DNA from 3 places in the Caldalkalibacillus salinus genome. Region 1 is predicted to be linked to each of the others. Evidence: riboswitches for the same ligand, from Rfam matches in the RefSeq annotation. Region 1 holds a riboswitch; each other region holds the start of a gene.
The links. A riboswitch is a leader RNA that binds a small molecule or an ion and turns the genes downstream of it on or off. The one in region 1 is predicted to bind thiamine pyrophosphate.

Region 1 (4,199 bases):
AGAGTGGAAAGTACGTAAACGACTCGTAGAAATGCACGGCAATAATGGTAGCATTGACGGGGACCCACAAGCGGCGATGAGATATACAGAAGCGCGTCTATCGCCCCTAGCATCTGAACTCTTAAGAGACATAGACAAACAAACAGTGACTTTTGCACCGAACTTTGATGATTCCGATCAAGAACCTACCGTATTGCCGTCTAGATTTCCGCATTTACTTGTGAACGGTTCAACCGGTATATCGTCTGGGTATGCCACTGATATACCGCCACACAACTTAATTGAAGTCATTGATGCGGTGATCATGTACCTCGAACAGTCCGAGGTATCCGTTGATGAGTTAATGACAGTGTTAAAAGGCCCAGACTTCCCAACAGGCGGGATTGTTCAAGGGATTGACGGAATCAAGCAAGCTTACGAGACGGGTAAAGGAAAAGTGGTCGTCAGAGCAAAATCGAGCTTTGACGTCATGCGTGGGGGACGGGAACAGATCGTCATCACGGAAATCCCGTATGAGGTAGTCAAAGCTAATCTCGTGCGTAAGATTGACGAACTTAGAATAGATAAAAAAGTAGAAGGCATTGCTGAAGTGAGGGACGAAACAGATCGTACTGGCTTACGAATCGTCATCGATTTGAAGAAGGACGCTGATGCAGAAGGGATACTCAATTACTTATATAAAAATACCGACCTACAAATCACGTATAACTTTAACATGGTGGCTATATCCAATAAAACGCCACAACTTATGAACCTCAAAGGCTTATTGGAGGCTTATGTGACGCATCAAAAAGAAGTGGTGACGTATCGTTGTCAGTACGAATTACGTAAAGCAAAGGATCGCGCCCATATTGTCGAAGGCCTAATACACGCCCTTTCCATATTAGATGATGTGATAGCTAAAATTCGTGCATCTAAGGATAAAGGGGATGCTAAGCGTAATCTCATTTCCTCTTTTGGATTCACAGAACCTCAAGCGGAAGCCATTGTGAGCTTACAGTTATACCGCTTAACGAACACAGATGTGACACAGTTGCAGAAGGAAGCTAAAGAGCTAGAGAAGAAGATTAAGAAGCTCGAAGCGATCCTTGCCAGTGAGAAGAAGTTGGTACAAGTCATTAAAAAAGAATTAGAAGAGATAAGAGATACGTACGGAGATGCTAGGATGACGGAGGTTCAGGCGGAAATAGAAGAGCTCAAGGTTAGCCTAGAAGTGATGGTGCCATCCGAAGATGTGATGGTTACCGTCACGCGTGACGGCTATGTGAAGCGCACGAGCATGAGGTCGTATGCCGCCTCCAATGAAGATGAGGTCGGGATGAAGGATGAGGATGAATTATGCCATTTACTCACATCAAATACGACGCATACGTTATTACTATTTACGTCAAAAGGGCATTATCTATACCTACCTGTCCACGAGCTACCAGATATCAAGTGGAAAGAAATGGGGCAACATATCTCTAATTTAATCCCGATAGATAAAGATGATCGTATATTGTCCGCCTACAGTGTAGAAGATTTTGATCAAACGGATGACATGCTCCTCTTCATAACGAAGCAAGGCATGGTCAAACGTTCCAAACTATCAGAGTATAAAGTGCAACGTTACTCCAAACCTATTGTGGGTATAAAGCTAAAAGGTGAGGATGAAGTCGTACGAGTGTATCGTACCCAAGGGCATCATGAGCTCTTACTGATCACACAACAGAGCTTTGCCCTGTGGTTTGAAGAGGAAGAAGTGAGTGTGATGGGGGTTAAAGCAGGCGGTGTGAAGGGCATTAACCTTAAAGATGATGAAGTGGTTGACGGTATACTGTTTCATGATATACGTGATTTTGAGACTGTCAAAATGCATACTCACAGACAAACCGTTAAGAGATTAAAACTTGATGAGCTGACTCAACACACAAGAGCACGTAGAGGAACCAGAATGATCAAAGAACTCAAAACGAATCCTCATCGTGTAACCGAGGTTGAGGTCCATTGGAAGAGCAAGAATGGAAACGACACTCAAAGCCCTGAAGAAGATCAAACCCAAACGTGACTCTATATTTAAAATGTATGTTGATAGGTGGGGTTGCGTATAAAGGTTGACCCATCTCGTCATGTTTGGTAATATTAACCATGAGCATCATTAAAATATAAAACTTCATACTCTACTAGGGGAGTCCTGTAGCTTGGACTGAGAGAAGAGTGCGTTCTAAATTCTTCGACCCTTAGAACCTGATCTGGTTAGTACCAGCGTAGGGAAGTAGTTGGGCCATTCACAAGCCAATCATCGTTATACATTAATGAACATCTATTCGTACACATGTAACAGCATGAAGACTTGGCGTGAATTTCAGTTTCCAATTAAAACCGATCGGGTTCCTATTCTTAGGACCCGTTTTTTAATGCTTTAAATTAGTCTTATGAGGCTTTTAAGTGACACAGGCTTAGCCTTACCTTACGCAAAGTATTGGGATTTCAGGTGGTTCTAGTAGAGACTGGAGTGGGGAAGGAGCGTTTGTTTTGACAAGCCAAGATCCATTAACCATGACATTTAGGTCACAGTTTGAAAACAGTAAAAAGGTTTATAAAGTGGGTTCGAGACCAGATATTAAAGTGCCCATGAGAGAGATTCAACTGACGCCTACGAGAGAAACAACAGGTGAAGTGGTAGAGAATGAACCTATACGCGTTTACGACACGAGTGGGGTGTATATAGACCCCGACGTCGACCTTGATATTCGTCAAGGATTACCAGCCCATCGTCACACGTGGATCATCGAACGCGGAGATGTTGAATTTTATGAAGGTCGAAACTTGAAACCTGAAGACGATGGATTAATCCCCCACCAAATGGCATCCCCAAACATAGAAAGGTTCCCTATAACGAAGCAAAAGTCTTTGAGGGCAAAACCAGGACATAATGTGACTCAAATGCACTACGCTAAAAAGGGCATCATCACCCCAGAGATGGAGTTTATCGCTATAAGAGAAGGAATGGATCCCGACTTTGTCCGTCAGGAGGTGGCCCGTGGCCGAGCCATTATCCCCGCTAATGTCAATCATCCTGAAAGTGAACCCATGATTATCGGTCGCCATTTTCATGTTAAGATTAATGCCAATATTGGCACTTCCGCTGTTCATTCCTCAATAGAGGAAGAAGTTGAAAAGATGACATGGGCCACTCGATGGGGGACAGACACCATTATGGACTTATCTACAGGTAAGCATATTCACACCACACGGGAATGGATTATACGCAATTCTCCTGTACCAGTAGGAACAGTGCCCATATATCAGGCTTTGGAAAAGGTGAATGGCGTCGCTGAAGATTTAACGTGGGCGGTTTATCGTGATACTTTAATTGAGCAGGCCGAACAAGGTGTCGATTATTTCACCATTCATGCTGGTGTTTTACTACGCCATATACCGCTAACAGCCGAGCGTACGACAGGAATAGTATCCCGTGGCGGGTCCATCATGGCGCAATGGTGTTTGGCACACCATGAGGAGAGCTTTCTGTACACGCATTTTGAAGACATTTGCGAAATATTGAAGCAGTACGATATTTCGATCTCGTTAGGAGATGGGCTTCGTCCAGGATCAATCGCGGATGCGAATGATGAGGCCCAATTTGCAGAGCTGGAGGTGCTAGGTGAGTTAACGGACATCGCTTGGAAACATGACGTACAAGTGATGATTGAGGGGCCTGGTCATGTGCCCATGCACTTGATTAAAGAGAATATGGATAAGCAGTTAGAGATTTGTAAAGAAGCGCCCTTCTATACCTTAGGTCCTCTTACAACGGATATTGCGCCGGGATATGATCATATCACTTCAGCTATTGGGGCTGCAATGATCGGATGGTACGGTACAGCCATGCTATGTTATGTGACACCGAAAGAGCATCTAGGTTTACCGAACAAAGATGATGTACGTGAAGGGGTCATCACTTATAAAATTGCGGCGCATGCAGCAGATCTTGCGAAGGGTCACCCACATGCTCAAAAAAGGGATGATGCTGTTTCCAAGGCGCGTTTTGAATTCAGGTGGAAGGATCAGTTTAATCTGTCGTTGGATCCTGAGCGAGCACGGGAGTATCATGACGAAACGCTGCCATCAGAAGGGGCTAAAACAGCACATTTCTGTTCCATGTGTGGGCCCAAATTTTGTTCAATGCGGATCTCTCATGATATTAGAGCACTCGC
Region 2 (4,199 bases), on a different contig from region 1:
TGGTCAAAACGTTAGGTGAACCGAGACGAACACACATGAAATCCTTTCTCCAAAGTAAAGGGTTTATGTTAAAATAAATGTCATGAAATGATCAAAAAAAGGGATCTAAATTTTGATTCTATTTCGTTTATAATTAAAAATATATAAGCTCATAAAGAATGGGATAAATTTAAAGGGGGATGTATAGTGGGTAAAAGAATTTTTCTATTTATACTAACCAATATACTCGTATTGGCTACCATTATGATTGTATTGAATTTGATTGGGTTTACGGGCTACATTGATAATGGCAAGATCCAATACCAACAATTACTCGTTTTGAGTGCCGTGATCGGTTTTAGTGGCGCTTTCGTCTCACTGGCTATATCCAGATGGATGGCTAAAAAAGCGATGGGGGTGCGCGTACTAGATCCGAATGCTAATCTTTCATCCGCTGAAAGAGCCCTAGTAGATAAAGTACACGACCTTTCACGTAAAGCTGGTATAACGGTCATGCCTGAGGTTGGGATTTACGAATCTCCAGAGGTCAACGCTTTTGCCACAGGTCCTACCAAAAATCGTTCACTCGTGGCTGTTTCTAGAGGGCTATTGCAATCAATGGATTCCGACGCTGTTGAAGGGGTGTTAGCCCACGAGGTGGCGCACATTGAAAACGGCGATATGATCACGATGACCCTTATTCAAGGGGTCGTCAACACGTTCGTGGTCTTCTTGGCACGAATTGCCGCCTTTGCCGCGTCACGCTTTGTCAAGCCTGAGTTACAAGGCATTGTCCATTTTATTGCCGTGCTCGTGTTCCAGATCCTGTTCTCTATCCTAGGCAGCATTGCCGTTATGGCCTTCTCACGCTACCGTGAGTTCCATGCTGATAAGGGTGGGGCACACCTAGCCGGTAAAGATAAGATGGTTCATGCGCTACAATCGCTACAACGTCATGTTCATGCCGTGGATAATAGCCAATCGTCTGTCGCTACGCTTAAAATTAGTGGGAAACAAGGGATGTCTCAGTTATTCTCTAGTCACCCCGATCTTAATGAACGTATACGCAGATTACACGAATCATAATAATTAGAGTATAAAAAGGGTGCAGCAGATTTCTGCTGCACCTTTTATGACATCATCAGTATAAACATCAAACGACCATAAAACATAGAGACTTTACAATAGAGAAACCTGTGTCGCAATGTTATAATAGGAGATGAAATAGTATAAAAGTCTTGTAATAAGGCTGGTTAGATCATCAAACTTATAGCTATGACCTTTGCCTTTAGCATGTAGTCACAACTTAAAAGACGATTGACAAGACTAGGGGTGCCCCCTACAGGGCTGAGAGTAAAGGTGTTTTTTACAACCCTAAGAACCTGATCTGGTTGGTACCAGCGTAGGAAAGTCTTCATCGTAAGTCCATATACTGGCTGAACAAGAGGAAGCTTTCTTACAGGAAGCTTTCTTCCTTTTTGTATCAGACATTTTTTGGAACTAACATTTTTTTGGTACTAACTTATAATCGGGATTGATCTAAGAGCGTTTATACACACACATGAAGGAGGATTCACCTTGAAGCAGGATTTCCATCTCTATGTCATTACGGGAGAACAGTTTTATCAAGGAAAGGACTATCTACAGGTGATAGAAGAAGCGATTCTTGGTGGGGCTGATATTGTACAATTAAGAGAGAAAGACAAATCTAAAAAAGAATTGCTAGATATGGCCAAGGCGCTACGCTCATTAACTGCTAGATACAATGTGCCCTTTATCGTCAACGACCATATAGATATAGCGCTCGCTGTAGACGCTGACGGGATACACCTTGGGCAAGATGACCTCCCATTACAAGAGGCAAGGAAAATACTCGGACCAGATAAAATCATCGGTATTTCCACACACGCGCTGGAAGAAGCGCAGGAAGCCAAGAAAAATGGAGCCGATTATATCGGCGTTGGTCCTGTGTTTGAGACGAAGAGTAAGGCGGATGTTGTAGACCCAGTTGGCTTGGATTACGTTCAGCAGGTGACTGAACACGTTGATATGCCTTACGTTGCCATTGGTGGCATCAAACTGCATAACGTTCAGGACGTTCTTAAGGCTGGTGCCCGACGTATTTGTGTCATCAGTGCCATCGTTGGTGCGGAAGACGTGAAGGCCACCGCCGCTGCCTTTAGTCAGGAGATTAAACGTGCGAGAGGAGAGTGAGACAAACATGCAACTAACGGTGAATGGCAAACAAATAGAGCTGGAGTTACAAACAGTTCAAGAACTTGTTCAACATTATGGCTTGAAAGAAGCGCACGTGGTAGCCGAAGTGAACGGTGAAATTATTGATCGCGCCATATGGGAGGATCATCAGTTAGAACCGGGTGCGAAGATTGAGCTTGTACATTTTGTGGGAGGCGGCTAAACGAAGCCGAAGCGACCAAGAGGAGGATCACAAATGGACATTTTAGAAAATGACGTTCTAGAAATAGGGGGGCAAAAGTTTCGCTCGCGTTTCATGATTGGAACTGGTCGATATCCGAACCCCTATATTCAACAAGAAGCGATCAAGGCGTCCGAATCAGAGATTTTGACCTTCGCCATTAGAAGAGTGAATTTGGAAGACCCGGAAGAAGATGCCATATTGCAGCACTTAGAGGGGATGTCCTTCACTTATTTGCCGAATACGAGCGGAGCCAAAAATGCGGAAGAAGCGATCCGTATTGCTAGACTCGCGAAGGCATCGGGCATATCCAATTGGATTAAGATTGAAATCAGTGTCAATGAAAAAACGTTGCTACCGGATCCGGTTGAAACATTAAAAGCAACAGAGGTATTAGCGAACGAAGGATTTGTTGTTTTACCGTATACCTCAGATGACCCGGTCTTATGTAAACGGCTGGAAGAAGCGGGGGCAGCAGCTGTGATGCCAGGTGGTGCACCGATAGGAACAGGATTAGGGATATTAAACCCTTATCACCTTCAGCTCATTGTCGAAGAGGCGAATGTCCCGATTATTGTCGATGCTGGTCTGGGCTCCGCTAGCGATGTAGCTCAAGCGATGGAACTCGGGGCGTCTGGCGTTCTCATGAATACCCCAGTGGCCAAAGCGAAAGACCCAGTGAAGATGGCCAGGGCGATGAAACTAGCGATTGATGCCGGACGGCTATCCTACCTTGCCGGACGGATCCCTAAGAAAAAATACGCCACAGCCAGTAGTGTATTAGAACACATCTCTAAGTAGTAAGGGAAGAGGATAGATTAATGATGAGCAAAACACAACCCTGTATCATCGTAGGCGGTGGTGTGATCGGTCTAGCCATCGCCTTTGAACTTGCCTCTAGAGGGCATCAAATCACAATACTGGAACGTGGAGCATGTGGTGGACAAGCAACTGGAGCCGCAGCCGGCATGCTTGCCCCCTACTCTGAGATAGGGGAAGATCCTGATGATTTCTTCACCCTTGCCCACCAAAGCCTGAAAATGTATCCCGAGTGGCAAAGTCGCGTGAAAGAAGTATCACAAATGGATTTTGAATACAACACAAATGGGAGTTTGCATGTGGTGTTCCATGAAGCAGATGAGCTAGGACTTGAGACACGCCTAGAATGGCAAAACGGGTGGGATGTACAGGCTGAGATCGTTAAAGGTCCACAGCTTAGGGCGTTGGAGCCACATCTCACGCCCGATGCAACGGCGGCCATGTATTATCCAGAGGAGCACCATCTCTATGCGCCACATTATGTACAGGCGCTAAAAGAGGCGTGCCTGCGGCTAGGTGTCCAGGTTCAGGAACATGTTGGTGAAGTGACGATCGGTGAAGTGACCCAAGATGTCGTTAACTTGCATACAGAACAACAAGGGGTTTTTCACGCTGAGCGATGTATTCTAGCGACCGGGGCGTGGACTTCTTCTTATGAAAAAACACTTGGCGTTCAACTTCCCGTTTTTCCGATTAGAGGACAAATCTGTGCTTACCAAAACAGGCCAGCCACAGAGGTGAGACATATGGTGTTTTCTAGCCAAGGCTATGTCGTATCAAAAGAAATCGGTAGTGTTGTTTGTGGGGCTTCAGAAGATGTAGCCGGTTTTGAAGTTTCAACCACTGAGAAAGGCATTCAGCGCTTGAAGAAATGGAGTCGCAGACTTTTTCCTTATATGGAAAAAGAGGAGCCATTCCATCAATGGGCTGGATTAAGACCGGCCACACAAGATGGCTATCCCCT
Region 3 (4,199 bases), on a different contig from region 1:
TGTACGAGTTCAATCAGTCAACATGCAGCGATTGAGGCGCTAACCGTGGGAGAACGAGATGCAGAGGAAATGAAACGTGTATATGCACGCAGACGAGATTATATGATCAAGCGACTAGAGGATATGGGCATCGACTTTGTCAAACCGAGTGGTGCGTTCTATATATTCCCCTCTATTAAAAAGTGGCAGAGACCATCTTTTGATTTCGCCTCACAATTACTAGAAGAGCAGAAACTCGCCATCGTACCAGGCAGCGCTTTTTCAAATTACGGGGAAGGCTATGTCCGTATATCGTATGCTTATCATGATGACATTTTAGAAGAGGGTGCTGATCGATTACAACGTTTCCTCCATTCGCTATCTTAGGCGGAACGATAGAGATCATATCGGGGCTAAGGACCTATTATGATCAAGCACACGGAATATACCCCTGAAACTTGGCACGTGATGTATCGTACTATTAAGAATAGGAAAGGAGGAAGCACTCATGTTGGCAGATCTGAATGAACGGTTAGAAACGGTCGTAGATCAGAAAAGACAAAAAGCAAAATGGACGGCAATGTATCGGGAACTAGAAGCGCAATTGAAGGAAGAAGAGCAGAAGGAAAAGCGCCTAGGACATCTCTTGGAAAAAGAAGAGGAAGATGTTAAAAAGCTAGAAGGGTTGTCGGTGTCTAACTTCCTTTACACGGTGATTGGAAAAAAGTTAGAGCGTCTAGAAAAAGAAAGACAAGAGGCGGTGGCCGCAAAATTAAAGTATGATGAAGCCGTACATACGGTGGAAGATATGAAATCAGAAATGATTGAACTCTCATCTTTACTGGCCCCACTTCATCATGTCGATCAAACATACGAGACACTATTACAGGAAAAAGAGGCGCTGATTAAGGATACAGCCACGGTTTGGTCGGAAGAATTATTTGCACTTTCAGAGAAAAAGGCAGAGTTGAGCTCTGAATTAAAGGAATATGATGAAGCGATTCAAGCGGGACAATCTGCCCTATCGAAGCTCTCGCATGTGATAGAATCTCTGGATAAAGCGAAGGGATGGTCGACCTTTGATCTATTCGGCGGGGGATTAATCTCTACAGCGATAAAGCATGATCATCTCGATACGGCGAAGGGTGAAATACACAGCGCACAAAATGCCCTAAGAAAATTTGAGTCCGAGCTCAAGGACATCCAAAGACAGTTTGGGCATGTACATATTGACATTGGTGAATTTTTATCATTTGCCGATTACTTTTTCGACGGTTTTATTGTGGATTGGACGGTGCACGGAAAAATAAATGATTCCCTTGAACAAGCAGAACAGGTCTATCACCAAGTAGACGATGTGGTAAGAGAGATTAATAAAGAGCGTGAAAAAATACACCGTGAACGTGAGCAAACGGAACATCGTAGAATTGATACTATAAAAAAGGCGCAATAATATTTTATTAAAAATACGGGATAGGTAAAAATGACGTCTATCTCCGGCTCCTTCAGATGTCATATATGAATGGTGTATCGCTTTACAACTTGCACATTTTCACCTTTTATGATAAATATGTATTAAGCTTGATTTATCTAACATGCGATTTAGAAGCGACGTCTATAAGAATTAAAAACAGACAACAACATACGTTTTACCGCTAGGGGTGCTCTTTGTAGCTGAGAGAGGCGTTGGCCTTAACCCTTGAACCTGATCTAGATCATACTAGCGTAGGGAAGTGGTGGTCGAACCGGTAGTTGTTTATCCCAAATGAGCCAAGTGGTTCAAGTGTAAGTGTATAACTAAAAGAAACTTGAACACTTTTACTGGCATTATTGGGATATCATCGACGGAGTGACGTCTATACATTAGAAGTTAACCACTTTCCTTTTACGGAAGGTGGTTTTTTATATGTTTGAAACGTTTAGGGTCAGATTAGAGGGAGGTCGACCGGAAAGGAGGCAATAAGTCAAAGTGTCAATACAAATTAAACAGCAAACGTTAGACCACTTAATGCAGCAGGTGGACACACGGAAGGACGAACTTATCGAGTTACTGAAAACACTCATCACCTTTGAGACACCTAGTCCGCCTGCAAGAAACACTTCAGAAGCGCAAAGGTTTATCGCTCAGTATCTCAGAGATATGGACTTTGAGACCGATATGTGGGAGGTATATCCTGGAGACCCAAATGTGGTGGGGGTTAAGAAGGGCATACACTCACAGACGTATCACAGCTTAATCATCAATGGACATATTGACGTGGCCGAAGTGGATGATGAAGGGTGGACGTCCTCCCCTTTTGAGCCGTTGGTGAAGGATGGCAGAATTTACGGCAGAGGATCAGCTGATATGAAGGGGGGCATGGCTGGCGTCCTTTTTGCGCTAAAGCTACTAGAACAGAACGGTATTCAATTGCCAGGCGATGTCATACTGCAATCAGTTATAGGAGAAGAGGTTGGAGAAGCGGGGACGCTTGAGTGTTGTCGCAAGGGCTATGGTGCTGATTTTGCAATCGTGGTCGATACGAGTGATTTGAACATTCACGGTCAAGGGGGTGTCATAACCGGGTGGATCACTATTAAGAGTCCAACTACCTTTCACGACGGCACACGGCGTCACATGATACATGCTGGTGGTGGCCTTTTTGGGGCTAGTGCGATTGAAAAAATGGCAAAGATCATTCAAGGCTTACAAGAACTGGAGCGTCACTGGGCGGTGACAAAATCTTATCCCGGTTTTCCTCACGGTACGAATACAATTAATCCCGCTGTCATAGAAGGTGGACGCCACCCGGCCTTTATTGCAGATGAATGTAAGCTGTGGGTGACGGTACACTTTTACCCGGATGAGTCACACCAGCAGGTTGCACAGGAAGTAGAAGACTATATACGGCAAGTCGCCGCAGCAGATCCCTGGCTCAGGGAGCATCCACCTACGTTTGAGTGGGGGGGAACCTCTATGATTGAAGACAAAGGTGAAATTTTTCCGTCATTGGACATCGACATCGAACATCCCGGTGTGCAATCACTCATGTCTGCCCATCAGTCAGTTGTAGGAGAAGCACCAAAGGTTGGCATGTCAACGTCAGTTACGGATGGAGGATGGCTGGGAGAAGCCGGTATACCAACGGTTATCTATGGCCCTGGAGAGATGCGTGAAGCACACTCTGTTAACGAAAGTTTAAGCATTGCGCAACTGATCCACTTTACCAAGGTCATGGTTCAAACGATCTACACCTGGAGCCACCAGAAAAAAACATAGATACATAATGAAAGGGGATAAATGTGTGATGACATTTACAGATCGCTTACATCAAAAAGTTCACCCCATATGGGAAGCGAATCATCAACATCCGTTTGTGCAAGAGATAGGTGAGGGCACTTTAGATGTAAAGAAGTTCAGATACTTTATGATTCAAGACTATTTATATCTTAAAGACTTTGCCAAGCTATTTGCCTTAGGGGCGGTTAAGGCTGACGATGTGCGCACCATGGGGGAGTTTGCCAAATTGCTAGACGCTACGCTCAATGTAGAGATGGATGTTCACCGTCAATATGCCAAAAAGTTTGATATTACCGCTGAGGAATTAGAGGAAGCAGAGCCGGCAGCGGTGACGCTTGCTTACTCTCATTACATGCTTCAAGTCGCACAAAACGGGACCCTACCTGAACTGATTTGTGCTCTTTTACCCTGTATGTGGAGTTACTCTGAAATAGGGAAAGCGTTAAGTGAGATCCCTGGTGCGAGTGAGCATGAGTTCTATGGCGAATGGGTCCAAATGTATGCCTCTGAAGAGTTTGGTCAACTAGCGAATTGGCTTATTGATGAGCTTAATCTTCTAACTGAAGGGAAGCCTGAGCAAGAGTTGGCCCACTTAGAGAATATATTCGTGCGCACGAGTAAGTTTGAGTACATGTTCTGGGATATGGCGTATCAAGAACAAACATGGCCTGTGTCTAACGAAGGGCTTGTCACAAAATAAAAATGGAACGTGTTTTACGCGTCGGCTAGGACACGGGAAGGAGTTATGACAATGAAAAAAAGATTAACACTCACAGATATCCTGGTCACCATTGTTATCTCTGTGGTTTTTGCTATTATTTATAAGCTTTGGGGGCCCGTTTCAGATTTAGTGTCTCCCCTCGGTTTACACTTCGATGAACTGATATACGGTATGTGGTTTATTGCAGCTACGGTAGCATTTCTAATCATACGCAAACCG

Region 2: linked by a shared signal. The riboswitch ahead of thiE (thiamine phosphate synthase) and the one ahead of thiC (phosphomethylpyrimidine synthase ThiC) in region 1 are both predicted to bind thiamine pyrophosphate.
Region 3: linked by a shared signal. The riboswitch ahead of JKM87_RS04720 (acetylornithine deacetylase) and the one ahead of thiC (phosphomethylpyrimidine synthase ThiC) in region 1 are both predicted to bind thiamine pyrophosphate.

Annotation. Positions count from the first base shown of each region.
Region 1 covers NZ_JAERVL010000012.1:131,812-136,010, reverse strand. Annotated here, with positions in the region: gene parC (DNA topoisomerase IV subunit A) at 1-2,047, shown strand, start outside; TPP riboswitch at 2,155-2,270, shown strand; gene thiC (phosphomethylpyrimidine synthase ThiC) at 2,539-4,199, shown strand, end outside.
Region 2 covers NZ_JAERVL010000025.1:52,455-56,653, reverse strand. Annotated here, with positions in the region: gene nfsA (oxygen-insensitive NADPH nitroreductase) at 1-77, shown strand, start outside; gene htpX (protease HtpX) at 187-1,065, shown strand; TPP riboswitch at 1,298-1,405, shown strand; gene thiE (thiamine phosphate synthase) at 1,558-2,193, shown strand; gene thiS (sulfur carrier protein ThiS) at 2,177-2,398, shown strand; gene JKM87_RS14280 (thiazole synthase) at 2,432-3,217, shown strand; gene thiO (glycine oxidase ThiO) at 3,238-4,199, shown strand, end outside.
Region 3 covers NZ_JAERVL010000004.1:204,400-208,598, forward strand. Annotated here, with positions in the region: gene JKM87_RS04710 (aminotransferase A) at 1-366, shown strand, start outside; gene JKM87_RS04715 (hypothetical protein) at 488-1,432, shown strand; TPP riboswitch at 1,627-1,728, shown strand; gene JKM87_RS04720 (acetylornithine deacetylase) at 1,949-3,238, shown strand; gene tenA (thiaminase II) at 3,267-3,959, shown strand; gene JKM87_RS04730 (ECF transporter S component) at 4,011-4,199, shown strand, end outside.